2 regions of the Rahnella contaminans genome follow, and region 1 is predicted to be linked to the other one. Evidence: predicted binding sites of a transcription regulator. Region 1 holds the regulator's gene; the other holds the start of a gene.
What was found. The regulator LexA, encoded in region 1, represses DNA repair genes until DNA is damaged. The targets are predictions, from matches to a motif close to TNCTGTATGTACATACAGNA.
Positions count from the first base shown of each region.

Region 2: a site for LexA is predicted at 1,780-1,799, ahead of dinB (DNA polymerase IV). Genes of this name have one in related genera too.

Region 1 covers NZ_JAADJS010000005.1:29,699-37,032, forward strand. The annotation lists gene ubiA (4-hydroxybenzoate octaprenyltransferase) at 1-669, shown strand, start outside; gene plsB (glycerol-3-phosphate 1-O-acyltransferase PlsB) at 756-3,239, opposite strand; gene GW579_RS19365 (diacylglycerol kinase) at 3,367-3,735, shown strand; gene lexA (transcriptional repressor LexA) at 3,855-4,463, shown strand; gene GW579_RS19375 (CsbD family protein) at 4,853-5,062, shown strand; gene zur (zinc uptake transcriptional repressor Zur) at 5,258-5,767, opposite strand; gene GW579_RS19385 (ROK family transcriptional regulator) at 5,867-7,063, opposite strand; gene GW579_RS19390 (DUF5107 domain-containing protein) at 7,173-7,334, shown strand, end outside.
Region 2 covers NZ_JAADJS010000001.1:1,996,385-2,003,718, reverse strand. The annotation lists gene lpcA (D-sedoheptulose 7-phosphate isomerase) at 1-42, shown strand, start outside; gene GW579_RS08885 (class II glutamine amidotransferase) at 69-836, shown strand; gene dpaA (peptidoglycan meso-diaminopimelic acid protein amidase) at 807-1,532, opposite strand; gene dinB (DNA polymerase IV) at 1,814-2,872, shown strand; gene pepD (beta-Ala-His dipeptidase) at 3,007-4,467, opposite strand; gene gpt (xanthine phosphoribosyltransferase) at 4,884-5,342, shown strand; gene frsA (esterase FrsA) at 5,567-6,817, shown strand; gene crl (sigma factor-binding protein Crl) at 6,881-7,282, shown strand.

The DNA.
Region 1 (7,334 bases):
GACCGTAAATTTGACGGTCATGTCAAACGTACCGCGAACCGTCCGCTGCCAAGCGGTGCGATTTCCGGTAAGCAGGCGAAAATGCTTTTTGCCGGGCTGGTGCTGGTTTCGTTCCTGCTGGTTCTGCTGCTTAACCGCATGACGATTTTGCTGTCTCTTGCCGGGCTGGCGCTGGCATGGATTTATCCGTTTATGAAGCGGGTCAGCCATTTGCCTCAGGTGGTTTTGGGCGCGGCATTTGGCTGGGCCATTCCGATGGCGTATGCGGCGGTGAGCGAAAGCGTACCGCTCAGCTGCTGGCTGATGTTTGCCGCTAATATCTGCTGGACGGTGGCGTACGACACGCAATACGCCATGGTTGACCGCGATGATGATTTGAAAATCGGTGTGAAATCGACAGCGATTCTGTTCGGTCGTTTTGACACGCTGATTATCGGCCTGCTGCAACTGGCGACGTTAATACTGATGGGCATTGTCGGCCATCTTTCCCAGCTTGGCGCGCCGTTCTACTGGTCGCTGCTGCTGGCCGCTGCGCTGTTTGTGCATCAGCAAAAGCTGATTGCTAAACGCGAGCGTGACGCCTGTTTCCTGGCTTTTCGCCAGAACAACTATGTCGGACTGGTGCTGTTCCTTGGCATTCTGATGAGTTTATCTGCTTTCAGCTTCTGAGCCTTTCAGGCAATAAAAAACGCCCGGTCTTTTTATAAGCCCGGGCGTTTTGCTTTATGGCGTTACCGCAATGATTTTAACGTCAATCAGTGATCGGTATCGCGCACGTCCATTTTAGGCTCAGCCGGAGGTTCTGTAGGTTGCGGCAGTTCCGAAGGCATACCTGCGCTTTCAATGGTGAGCTTGATATCCGGCGTCATCAAATCGCTGAGCATGATGTAAATCTCTCGCGTTTGCTCCTGAATCGCATCACCGCTGTCACTGATATAGCCCTCAGCGCGTAACGTGCCGACGAGCGTCGAGAACACCGCTTTGTCGAAGAATTCTGGCGCATTGATACCGTGAAGTACGGACAAACGCTGCGCCATAATCCGGCTCTCTTTTTCCAGCGCACCACGGTTGATGCTTGGATTATTGGTGAGCAGGGAGAAGGTGATCGCGTAGCGTTGCAGCGTTTCACGCACACCTGCGGCCAGCAGCTGCAACGTGCGGATACGCGCCGGGTTAAGCGTCAGTTCGTCGTCTTCCAGATGAATGATTTGCTGACGAGCCAGTTCCAGCGTCAGGACATCCAGCACCTGCGGAAGCTCTGACTTATCGAAATACATAAACAGTTCAGCTTTGAGCATCGGGTAAATCAGCTCTACCTGACGCAGCAATTCAGCACGACTCACATGGCGGTGGTGCATCACGATACTTGAAATCAGCGACGGCAGAACCAGCATATGGTGGATGTTGTTGCGGTAATACGTCATCAGCACCGCTTGTTCGCGCGGCAGAACGATGATGTCGCCGATATTGTCTTTCTCGACCTGGAACTTGTTCATGTTCAGCGCGTGATCGAGCAGCTGATCGGCGCTCAGATCAGGCACGGTCGAATCCGCGTTATAGGGTACGTTACGCAGCAATTGCAGATAGCAGTCGATTTGTTCGATCAGCTGTTCGCGGGTCAGTGAGCGCTGACGCGATGCCAGCAGCGCCGTACAACACAGGTTCATGGCATTGGCTGCCGCTGAGTTGTTGATACGCACCATGATCTGCTCTGCCAGATCCTGCACCGTTGGCGTCAGCCAGCTTGGACGTTGCGCTTCGATAGGATCGATTGCTTCACGCCAGGTCGGCACATTCTGGTTCAGGTACGTAGTCAGATGCAGCGGTTCACCGAAATTGACATAACCCTGGCCAAGGTTGCGCAGTTTGCGTAGACCATTGAGCATCTGGGTCAGGCTTTCTTTTTCTTTGGTCGCACCGCGCAATTCTTTCGCGTAGGTCCCCACTTCCATCACGTGCTCATAACCGATGTAAATCGGCACTAACGTAATCGGACGTGAACCGCCGCGCAGCATGGCCTGAATGGTCATCGCCAGCGTACCGGTTTTGGGTTCCAGCAGGCGTCCGGTGCGTGAACGACCACCTTCGACAAAGTATTCGACCGAATAACCACGGCTGAACAACTCGCCCAGATATTCACGGAAAACGGTGGAGTAGAGTTTGTTGCCTTTAAAGGTACGACGAATGAAGAACGCGCCCAGACGGCGGAAAATCGGACCGGCTGGCCAGAAATTCAGGTTGATACCGGCAGCGATATGCGGCGGCACCAGCCCCTGGTGATAGAGCACGTAAGACAACAGCAGGTAGTCCATATGACTGCGGTGGCAGGGCACATACACAATTTCCTGACCATCCAGCGCCAGCTGACGGACACGCTCAGCATTGTTGACGTTGATACCTTTATATAAGCGGTTCCACGTCCAGCTCAGCACACGGTCCGACAGACGCACGGCCTCATAAGAGAAATTCGCCGCGATTTCTTCCATCAGCGCGATAGCATTCTGCTGGGCTTTTTCATGGGAAATTTTCTTGCTGCGGGCTTCGTCTTCAATCGCTTTTTCGATGGCCTTGGAAGCCAGCAGCTTATTGAATAAATCCTGACGAGCTGGAAGGCGCGGGCCGACTGCCGCCAGACGCTGGCGGGAGAAATGCATGCGCGCCACGCGTGCCAGTTTCTGAGCGATAGTTTTGTCTGTACCGTGTTCCGTCGCCATATAGCGCAGGGAAACGGTATTAGAGAAACGAACAAAACTGTCACGTCCGAGCCACAGCACGGCGAAGAATTTCTGGATGCCATTCAGCACGCGCAGATGCGGCGTATCATCCTGACCTTCCCGGCCTGGCGCACGACCAAACATCACGGAAACTGGCAGCATCTGAATGTCTAAATCCGGATTGTTGCGATGCAAATCCAGATAGTCGTGGAACAGCTTTACGGATTCCTGCTTCGGCGTGTAATACGAGAATACGCGCGGGCCTTCAGCAATGAAAACATGGCTTGGCAGCAGGGTTCCGTCGATTTCCAGCGGAATAAGAGGGTCGGGCAGATTCTCGGCCAGACATTGCGCACGCAACGTCAGCAAGTCTGCTTTGGAGTTATAAGGCAATACGTACAAAATCGGGCGCGTCGGGTCTAAATGCAACTCGGTAACCGGATCTGAAGGTATGACCTTGCTCTTTACCAGCAATGAGAGTGGTAAATTCAATAATGTGTAATAAAGTCTACGCCAACCTGACATAAAAACGTGAAGCCTCTTGTTAGCAATTTCGCCGCAAGGATACCAGAAAGCTCAGATGAGATCTGTGGTGATGCGATACCATATAACAGCTAAAATGCTGCAAACACTCTAAGGATCAGTACCCGAAATGGCGAACCAAGTCACCGGATTTACCCGAATTTATAAAGCAGCCGGATATTCCTGGAAAGGATTGAAAGCCGCATGGCAAAATGAAGCGGCTTTTCGCCAGGAAGCCAGCGTCGCTATCCCGCTAATTTTGTTATCTTTCTGGCTGGATGTCAGCAGTATAGAACGTATCCTGCTGATTGGCTCCGTCGTGCTGGTGTGTGTGACTGAACTGCTTAACAGCGCCATTGAATCCGCGATTGACCGCATCGGGCCTGAGTTTCACGTCCTGTCTGGACGTGCGAAAGATATTGGCTCCGCCGCCGTACTTCTGACCATCATATTGGCGATTTTTGTCTGGGTCAGCATCTTTTGGCCGCGATGGTTCTGATCTGGAACCTGTATTCCAGGAATTATCGTTATGCCCTGTTTTTATTCAATCTTAGGTTTTCATTGCCCGTTTAGCTGTATATACTCACAGCAAGACTGTATAAACAACCAGGGGGCGGAATGAAAGCTTTAACGACCAGACAACAAGAGGTCTACGACCTTATTCGCGATCATATCTCCACCACCGGTATGCCACCGACCCGCGCAGAGATTGCATCCCGTCTGGGGTTCCGTTCCCCGAACGCGGCGGAAGAACACCTGAAAGCGCTGGCGCGTAAAGGCGTTATCGAGATCGTTTCCGGTGCTTCGCGCGGTATTCGTCTGCTGATGGAAGAAGAAGAAGGTTTACCGCTGATTGGCCGCGTTGCCGCCGGTGAACCGCTGCTGGCTCAGCAGCACATCGAAGGACATTACCAGGTCGATCCGGCCATGTTTAAACCGAGTGCGGATTTCCTGCTGCGCGTCAGCGGGATGTCGATGCGTGATATCGGTATTCTGGATGGTGACCTGCTGGCAGTACACAAAACGCAGGACGTCCGTAACGGGCAGGTTGTCGTTGCGCGTATTGATGATGAAGTCACGGTCAAACGCCTGAAGAAACAGGGCAGTGTTGTTCAGCTGTTGCCTGAAAACAGCGAATTCCAGCCGATTGTGGTTGATTTGCGTGAACAGAATTTCAGCATTGAAGGTCTGGCGGTTGGCGTTATCCGCAACGGCGACTGGATCTAATCTGCGCTTAAGTTCTACGTTGCAGGTGCATTGGCCGCCTCTGACGCGCCTGTAAATATCAGTATCTCATCGCCCCGTTTTGGGGCGATATTGTTTGAAGCTGCTAATAAACTTTCCCGATAAAATCCTTTTTCTCACGTGTTATCCGCTGTGTTACCTGTTTAGAGCAAATACCGGATTTGCACTCTCTGTGCTCTGAATTACCGGCCTTTTTCAGTCAGACAGATTCCAATTCCACGTTATATCCTGCTTTGGATTAATCCTAATAGTGGTTTTTATCCCTGTTTTGGGAAGACGAATCCGCATTCTCTACTAAGCTTTGAAGTGTTAAGGACGGGCTGCCAGCAAACGTGCAGCTCCACAACCCAAGGTAACAGGAGATATTTATCATGAATAAGGACCAAGCCGACGGTAACTGGAAGCAGTTCAAAGGGAAAGTGAAAGAACAGTGGGGTAAGCTGACTGATGACGACCTGACAGTCGTTGAAGGTAAACGTGATCAGCTGGTAGGTAAGATTCAGGAGCGATATGGCTATCAGAAGGATCAGGCCGAGAAAGAGCTCAAGGATTGGGAATCGAAAAACAAATATCACTGGTAACACGCGACTCCCCCTCGCGTATCAGTGACGTATCCTGAGTTATTGCTGCTCCTACCCGGAACACTTTCAGGATACGGGTACAAGGATGTACCCAACCTTCAACATCTTCCTTCTACACCTTAAATTATCCGTTCAGCTGCGTTAAAACCCTTCCGCTTTACGCCTTTTGAAATTCCATCAAAAACACCTGATTTCTCAGCGTTTTTTTACCACAATACTGTGGTCGTGTTCGCAATGATCGTGGCTGTCGCAGGTTTCAACAACTTTGCATTCGGCACATAAGCCATGTGCTTCAACGACCGAATGACGCAACTCAAAACCAGATTCAAGCGCCAGTTTCGCCAGACGTTCTTCAATGCCGTCTGTGGTTTTTTCCGTGACCAGCCCGCAGCGGTCACAGATAAACAGCGCTGAAGTGTGGCTCGGCTCTTCGAAATGATGGCAAAGCACATAGCTGTTAGCCGATTCAACCCGATGAATAAACCCTTGTTCCAGCAGAAAATCCAGCGCCCGGTAAACCGTTGGCGGTTTGGCCTGTGGTTCGCTGACGCGCAGCAGATCCAGCAAGTCATAGGCGCTGATCGCACCGGGTTGTTGCGCCATCAGTCGCAAAACTTCCAGCCGCTGCGGTGTAAGACGAACATTGCGCTGCTGGCAAAGTTCTTCAGCTTGTGAAAGTAATTTTTCCGGATTATTCAGGGTCATAGCAACATTCTCTGAGCGCAGATTGGGATAAATAGGCCACATCATGCAGCCATTCTTAATTTTATCATGCTTCAGCCAGATCGACGAATTATGCGCCGCTCAGCCCGCCATACCTTCCAGCGCTTTTTCCACATACAGGTAACCAATACCCATAATTTGCTGCTCGCGGCTTAGCGTGCCGGGCGCAATGTGTGTCGCCTGCGTTTTGACATGATCGGTTCTGTCAAACGGGTTCAGCCCGCTCTGTGCGCGGACGGCGTTCAGCCAGACGTCGCCGAATCCGCAACTGCGACCGTACAGATAAATACGGTTAATGTTCAAAATATTGAGGAAATTATACAGGCTCAGTCCCAGCGCCCGCGCACCCTCCATCACCTGCGCGCAAAGTGCCGCGTCGCCCTGATGAAACCGGTCAATCAGCTCCTGCGTGCCCGGTGTGCGTGGTGGCTGCAAAGGATTCTCTGCCACGATAAGCTGCCGGGCTTTTTTCTTCAGCGCCGACAGCGAAGCCAGCGTTTCCAGGCAACCGTAGCGACCACAGGCGCAGCGGCTGCCCTGCGGATCGACAATCGTGTGCCCGAGTTGCCCGCTGCCAAAAAGGCTGCCGCGATAAATCTGCTGATTGATCACGAAAGAAGATCCGATGCCGTAATCGACGTTGATCACGCAAAAATCATGCTGGTCGTTCGCGTGCTGCCACTTCTCGGCCAGCGCCAGCATGATGCAGTCGTTATCCATCAGGATTTCGGTTTGCAACTTCTCTTCGAGCAAATATTTAATCTCGATTTCGCCGGTCCACGGTGCCTGCGGCATGCGCTGAGACACGCCAGTAGTCGGATTCACCTGCCCGTGGATCGCCAGTGCCAGCCGGATTTTAAGGCCGGGGAATTTCTTCCGATACTGATGAAAACAGGCTTCGATCTGCGCCAGCATCGCTTCCGGCGTTTTGACCGCAATATCCGTCAGCTGGTAGCCGCTCAGCGGCAAAATCAGCCGGTTCACCAGAATGCTCTCGATGCGATAAGGCGTGATGTTCATGCACAAGATCGTGCTGTCATCCGTGGCGACCTGATAACTTCCTCCGCCAAGCCCGCGGGAATGCAAATTCACCGGATTATGGGTGATCAGTCCGTCGTTTTGCAGATCATCAAGGATCTTGCTGATAGCCGGGATCGACAGATGTGAAAGCCGCGACAGCGTTGATTTACTGGTATTTTTCTCCCGGTAAAGCAACGTCATCAGCACCTGCTTATTAAACTGACGTACCCGCAGATTGTTCAATCCTTCCATCGGCATTTACTAAACCCCGTTTACTGAATTGCGTGACCGTAGCGGATCCGCGTCTTTTGTACGTTGCGTAGACTCTCGAAATTGATATTTCGGTATGACGTATTGAGGACAAATCATGAGCGGAACAGTAAAAGTCTGGCAGGAAGCGGTGGATTTACCGACCTGGTTAACAGGGAAACAGGACACGCACCCGATGTTTCTGGCGCACCGGGTGTATCAGGGCTCGTCCGGCGCGGTCTATCCGTACGGCGTGACCGATACGCTGACCGGTGAGAAA
Region 2 (7,334 bases), on a different contig from region 1:
ATCCTGATCTTATTAATCGAAAAAGAGATGGCGAAGGCGTAATGCCTTTGCTGTAAAGGAGGCGGAAGATGTGCGAATTGCTCGGGATGAGCGCTAACGTTCCAACTGATATTTGCTTCAGTTTCAGTGGATTAGTGCAGCGCGGTGGCGGGACAGGCCCGCATAAAGACGGCTGGGGCATTACCTTCTACGAGGGGAATGGCTGTCGTACTTTTAAAGATCCGATGCCGAGTTTTAATTCGCCTATTGCCCGCCTTGTTCAGGATTATCCGATCAAATCCTGCGCGGTGATTTCCCATATTCGTCAGGCTAACCGTGGCGAAGTGGCGCTGGAGAATACCCATCCGTTTACCCGCGAACTGTGGGGCCATAACTGGACTTACGCGCACAACGGCCAGCTTCGCGGTTATCGTCAGCTGGATACCGGTACGTTGCGTCCGGTCGGGCAAACCGACAGTGAATACGCATTTTGCTGGTTGCTGCATAAACTTACGCAGCGTTATCCGCGTCGTCCGGCCAGCTGGCCGCCGGTGTTCCGGTATATTGCGTCGCTGGCAGATGAGTTACGGCAAAAGGGCGTGTTTAATATGCTGTTGTCGGACGGGCATTTTGTGATGGCCTATTGTTCGACCAATCTGCACTGGATCACGCGGCGGGCGCCTTTCGGAAAGGCAACGTTGTTGGATCAGGATGTGGAAATTGATTTTCAGCAGCAGACGACACCGGATGATGTCGTCACCGTGATTGCCACGCAACCGCTGACGGCAAACGAAACCTGGAACAAAATTGCTCCAGGTGAATTCGCATTATTTCACCGGGGCGAACGCCAGCTGTGAAGGCAGCGGGATGTTTGACAACGGTTGCAGCACTTCATATTTCCCATTAGTCACCACAACGTTCGGTGGCTGATGGTGCTTCTCAAAGTACGCAAAGCCCGGTTGTAGCTGACGCCAGAACGTGATGTAGCTTGAGTTTTTGTGCGACTGCATGTTGGCATCGGTCATTTTGAACGGATAAATGCTGATCTGCACGTTGCGCTGGCCGAACTGGAAGGCCGCCTGCACGTAGGTGAAGATTTCATCCATATAACCGTCAGTCATCGCGTAGCAACCAATAGATTTGCAGTTGCCGTGGATCATCAGATACTTACCTGAATAACCTTGCGAGATGTCATAGGCGTTGGGGAAACCGATGTTGATGGCGCGATAAAAGCGGCTGTCTGGTTTCAGGTGGTGAATATCCACGTTGTAGAAACCTTCCGGGCTTTTAAAATCACCTTCACGACGTTTATTTCCTAAACCGCCAGAAAAATCGCAGATGCCGTAACTGCCGATCAGACGATATTCGCCGTCGAGCTGAGCATACAATTCGAGTTTACGTTCTTGTTTGAAAATCTGGATATAAACGGGAGCACCTAACAATTGTTTTTTAAGTGCCGCGTTAACCGGGACAGCATCGCTGGCCACGGCGTAATTTGCTGTAAATAAAGGCAAACTGAGGAGCATCGCAAGAAACAGCGCGATTCTGATCATTCTAAGTCCTGCTCGATAATAATTTTGATTATTTTGTCTACAGATGAACTGCCTGTAAGACCGCCACTGATTTTCTTCTTATGTACTGCCTGTCTGAAACGTTGCCATATTAATACTGATTAATTTTTTAGCAATCACCAAATATTGAATTCTCGCTTCAGGAAATGTAAATACTTTCTGATGCCATTAATGGTGATTAATTAAGCCAAATTAACCGTCATTTTCTGTGTTTGAAATCTCCTGATTCAACTGTATACTTATACAGTCATTGGGGGAGGGCTATGCGCAAAATCATTCATGTGGATATGGACTGCTTTTTCGCGGCCGTCGAGATGCGCGATGATCCTTCCCTGCGCGACATTCCTATCGCCATCGGTGGCAGCCGTGACCGGCGTGGCGTCATCAGCACCGCCAATTATCCGGCACGCAAATTCGGCGTACACAGCGCGATGCCGACCGGAATGGCGCTCAAACTTTGCCCGCACCTGAAAGTGATTCCCGGCAGAATGGAAGCGTATAAAGAAGCGTCCAACCATATTCGTGAAATCTTCGCGCGTTATACGCCATTAATCGAGCCGCTGTCACTCGACGAAGCTTATCTGGATGTTTCAGAATCGACCCAATGCAATGGCTCCGCGACGCTGATCGCCGCTGAAATCCGTCAGGCCATTTTTGAGGAAATTAATCTGACGGCCTCAGCGGGCATTGCGCCAATCAAATTTCTGGCAAAAATTGCCTCAGACCTGAATAAACCCAACGGCCAGTTTGTGATTACGCCAGACAAGGTCGAAGCTTTTTTACTGGATCTGCCGCTGAGTAAAATCCCCGGCGTTGGCAGAGTCACCGCCCAGCGATTGCAGGAGCAGGGGCTGATCACCTGTGGCGATGTGCAGCGCTATGATTTAGCGAAATTGCTCAAGCGTTTCGGGAAGTTTGGCCGCGTGCTGTGGGAGCGCTGTCAGGGCATCGACGACCGTGAGATTTCAGCCGAGCGGCTGCGGAAATCTGTCGGCGTGGAACGCACGCTGGCGGAAGATATCCACAGCTGGGAAGAGTGCGTGGCGCTGATCGAACGCTTATATCCTGAATTACAAACGCGCCTGAGCCGTGTCAGCCCGAATTTACGCATCGCGCGTCAGGGCGTGAAACTCAAATTCCATGATTTCCAGCAGACGACGCAGGAACATGTCTGGCCGGTGCTCAATAAAGAAGATTTACTGAAAGTCGCGCGTGAAGCGTGGGAACAGCGGCGCGGCGGGCGGGGAGTCAGGCTGGTGGGGTTGCATGTCACGTTGCAGGATCCGCAGATTGAGCGGCAACTTCTTCTTCCCTGGGAGTAATCCCCGTCATCCTTCAAACTGTCTCTGCGTTGGCTGCCTTCGCAAATTCCGGTCACCTACTTGTGTATGCTCCCGGGTATTTACTCAATTGCCGCCTTGATACAGCCCGAATGATTCAGGGGATTGAACGAGTATTAACCGCGTTCAGGAATCGCTTTCAGCAGAGCTGTCAGCAGTTTCCAGTACAACTCAACGCTGGCGATTTCAACCTGCTCGTCCGGCGAGTGTGGCCCGGTGATGGTTGGCCCGATGGAAACCATGTCCATGTCCGGGTACGGTTTTTTGAACAGACCGCATTCCAGACCGGCGTGGATCACCATGATATTCGGGGTTTTGCTGAACAGCGTTTCGTAGGTTTCACGCACCAGCGTCATCACCGGAGAGCTTGGTTCAGGTTTCCAGCCAGGATAGCTGCCTTTTGCCAGACTTTTCGCGCCTGCCAGTTCGCTCAGCGACTTCAGCATGCTAACGACGTATTCTTTGCCGCTGTCGATAAGGGAACGGATCAGGCTGTTGATCGCGACTTCGTCATCTTTCATGGTGACAACGCCGACGTTCAGGGAGGTTTCTACCACGCCTTTGACGTCATCGCTCATGCGGATCACGCCGTTTGGCGTCGCGTTCAGCAACGCAATGAATTTGCCCTGGCTGTCTTTGCTCAGCGCTTTCGCAGTACTTTCTGCTGCTTCCACGACAAAAGCGATTTTCTTCTCAACCGCAGACAGCTCGAACTGAATCGTTGCCAGGAATTCCTGTGCAGCGGCTTTCAGTGCGTCTGCTTTATCGGCTGCAATCGCCAGTGTGGCGATGGCTTCGCGGGGAATGGCGTTACGCAGCGTACCGCCGGTGAAATCCAGCAGGCGCAGGCCGAGGGTGTCGGCGTGTTCTGACAGGAAGCGCACCAGCAGTTTGCTGGCATTGCCCAGACCGAGGTGGATATCCGCGCCGGAGTGGCCGCCTTTCAGTCCCTTCAGGGTCAGTTTCAGCGTGGTGAAACCGGCCGGAACCGCTTCGCGGCTCAGTGGCAGAGTGGCGGTAAAATCAATCCCGCCGGCGCAACCCATGTAGATTTCGCCTTCGGTTTCAGAATCGGTGTTGATCAGAATTTCAGACTGTAACCAGTTTGGTTGCAGGCCGAATGCGCCCGCCATGCCGGTTTCCTCGGTCATGGTCAGCAGCACTTCCAGCGGCCCGTGTTCTACGCTTTCATCAGCCAGAACCGCCAGTGCAGAAGCCAGGCCAATACCGTTGTCTGCGCCCAGCGTGGTGCCGCGGGCTTTTACCCAGCCGTCTTCAATGAACGGCTGAATCGGATCTTTAGTGAAATCGTGAACAGTATCGTTGTTTTTCTGCGGCACCATATCGAGGTGAGCCTGCAGGGCAACGGCTTTGCGGTTTTCCATGCCTTTGGTGGCCGGTTTGCGCAGCAAAATGTTGCCAACTTCATCACGCTCAGCGTGGATACCCTTTTCCTGAGCCCATTCAACGATGTGTTTTGCCAGCGCTTCTTCATGATAAGAAGGGTGCGGAATTGAACAGATTTTGGCAAAAATATCCCACAACGGTTGTGGCGAAAGCTGAGACAGTTCAGACACTATAAGTCTCCTGTAACAGTCAGCTCATTCAGGCTCCATTTGCAGGGGAACTGATTGAGATGCTGTAGGTTTAAGGTTAAGTAATCCCCGCCAGACTGTGTGGCGAGTGGCCTGACAGAATATCACTTAATCTTAACCTGTGCGCGGGCGGGGGGATAAATTCCGGTTTTTTTGGGCCCCTGAGGCCAGATAATCGCTGGTTTTTGTGAGCCGGACTCACTATAATCTCGCGCAACCTTTTTCCCCGAATACACCCGTCATACTTCAAATTGCAGATGCGTTGGCCGCGTTCGCTCACCCGAATCACTGACTTATGTCAGCTCATCGGGATTCGTTCACTTGCCGCCTTCCTGCGATCCGAATTATTTAGGGTTTAAATTTTTAGAAGCCGTTAATTCACTGGCTGGGACACCTTTATGAGCGAAAAATACGTTGTAACCTGGGACATGCTGCAAATCCACGCCCGCACGATGGCTAAACGTCTGCTGCCGGCAGAACAATGGAAAGGCATTATTGCCGTCAGCCGCGGCGGTCTGGTTCCGGCAGCGTTACTGGCTCGCGAACTGTGCATCCGTCATGTGGATACCGTATGTATCTCCAGCTACGACCACGACAATCAGCGTGAAATGCAAGTGCTGAAACGCGCAGAAGGTGACGGTGAAGGTTTCATCGTAATCGACGATCTGGTCGATACCGGCGGTACTGCAAAAGCGATCCGCGAAATGTATCCGAAAGCGCATTTCATTACGATCTTCGCCAAACCGGCCGGTGCGCCGCTGGTTGACGATTACGTGGTTGATATCCCGCAGAACACCTGGATTGAACAGCCGTGGGATATGGGCGTGGTGTTCGTCCCGCCATTGGTCGGTAAGTAAATCCTCGTCATCCTTCGCGCCGCCTTTGCAGCACGAAGGATTTAGGGGATGCAATGACCCCCTTTTAACGCCTGGCTAATTGCCGGGCGTTTTGCTTTTGCTGACTTGAAATCCTTTCCGCTTGACCTCACTCCTGTCTTGTCGCAACGTGGGCGGGTTATAATCCCTGCCTGAAACGTTCGCCTGCGGGCGAAAAGCTGCTTGCTAACGGAGGATCTTGCATCATGGCTCCAGCCAATCTCACGGAAAAACTGTTCAAACCGTCATTCAAATATCCGGAAACTTCGACACTGGTTCATCGCGTTCATCATCACAATACGCACCCGCCGATGCACTCAGCGCTGGAAGGGGATACCGTGAATTGTTGGTACCGGACAATCAACCGTCTGATGTGGATGTGGCGCGGCGTTGATCCGCTGGAAGTGGAAGAAGTGCTGTCGCGCATTGCCGTATCTCAGGCCGAACACAGCGACCCGTTATTGCTGGATACCGTCATTGGCTATCGCAACGGTAACTGGATTTATGAATGGTCCAATCAGGCCATGCACTGGCAGCAAAAAGCCGCCGATGAAAAAGACGCCAATCTTGCCAGCGAATACTGGCTGAAAGCCGCGAACCTTTACAGCATTGCCGGTTATCCGCATCTGAAAGGCGATACGCTGGCAGAGCAGGCGGAAGCGCTGGCTAATAAAGCGTTTGAGAAATCCTCCGAACATTCGCCGTATGATCTGAAAGAGCTGGAATTCAAAATTCCGGGCGGTGCTCCCATCACCGGTTTCCTGCATCTGCCGAACGAAGGCAAAGCGCCGTTCCCGACGGTCATGGTTTGCGGCGGTCTGGACACGTTACAAAGTGACCATCAGTGCCTGTTCCGCTCTTATCTCGCGCCGATGGGCATCGCGATGCTCACCATCGACATGCCGTCGATCGGTTTTTCCTCTAAATGGAAACTGACGCAGGACACCAGCTTTCTGCATCAGCAGGTCCTCATGCAGCTTTCTGATGTGCCGTGGGTAGATGCGAGCCGCGTGAGCTTGCTGGGTTATCGGTTTGGGGCGAACGTCGCCGTGCGGCTGGCGTATCTCGAACCGCGCCGCGTACGGGCTGTGGCGACGCTGGGCGCGCTGGTGCATTCGCTGCTGAGCGACCCGAAATGTCAGGAACAGGTGCCGGATATGTACATGGACGTGCTGGCGAGCCGCATCGGAATGTCGACGGCGTCGGACTCCGCGCTGAAAACCGAACTTAATCGATATTCTCTGAAAACGCAGGGATTATTAGGGCGCAGAACACCGACGCCAATGCTTGCCGCCTACTGGGAAAGCGATATCTTCAGCCCGAAGAGCGAAGCCAGGCTGATTGCGGATTCCTCCTCCGAAGGCAAGATTCTGACCATCAAAAGTGAGCCGCTTTATCAGCACTTTGACAGCGCGTTACACGAAATTTGTGAATGGCTGGAAAAGCATATGCGTTAACTTAACAGTTGCTAATTCCTAACGTTTTGCTAAAAAGGATCGTCTTTCTATGGAGGTTGTACTATGACGTTACCAAGTGGTCATCCTAAAAGCAGGCTAATGAAACGTTTCGGTACGCTGGGGCCGTACATTAGAGAAGGGAAATGCGAGAACGACCGCTTTTTCTTTGACTGCTTAGCTGTTTGTGTGAACGTGAAGCCCGCACCGGAGAAGCGTGAATTCTGGGGCTGGTGGATTGAGTTGCAGGCTGAAGACGAGCGTTTTACCTATGTTTATCATTTCGGTTTGTTCGATAAAGATGGCATCTGGAAAGCGCAAAACATTAAAGATGCTGAAGTACGTGAGAAGCTTGAGACGACGTTGAAAGGGTTCCACAAGAATCTCAACAAGATGATCGAAGAGATGTCCCTCAGACTGGAGCCTGCTGATGATTTCAGCGAGGAACCGGTAAAGCTCTCCGCCTGACACCTTCTGTACTACCCATTCCCACGATGAATACTGCTATTATAGCGTTATG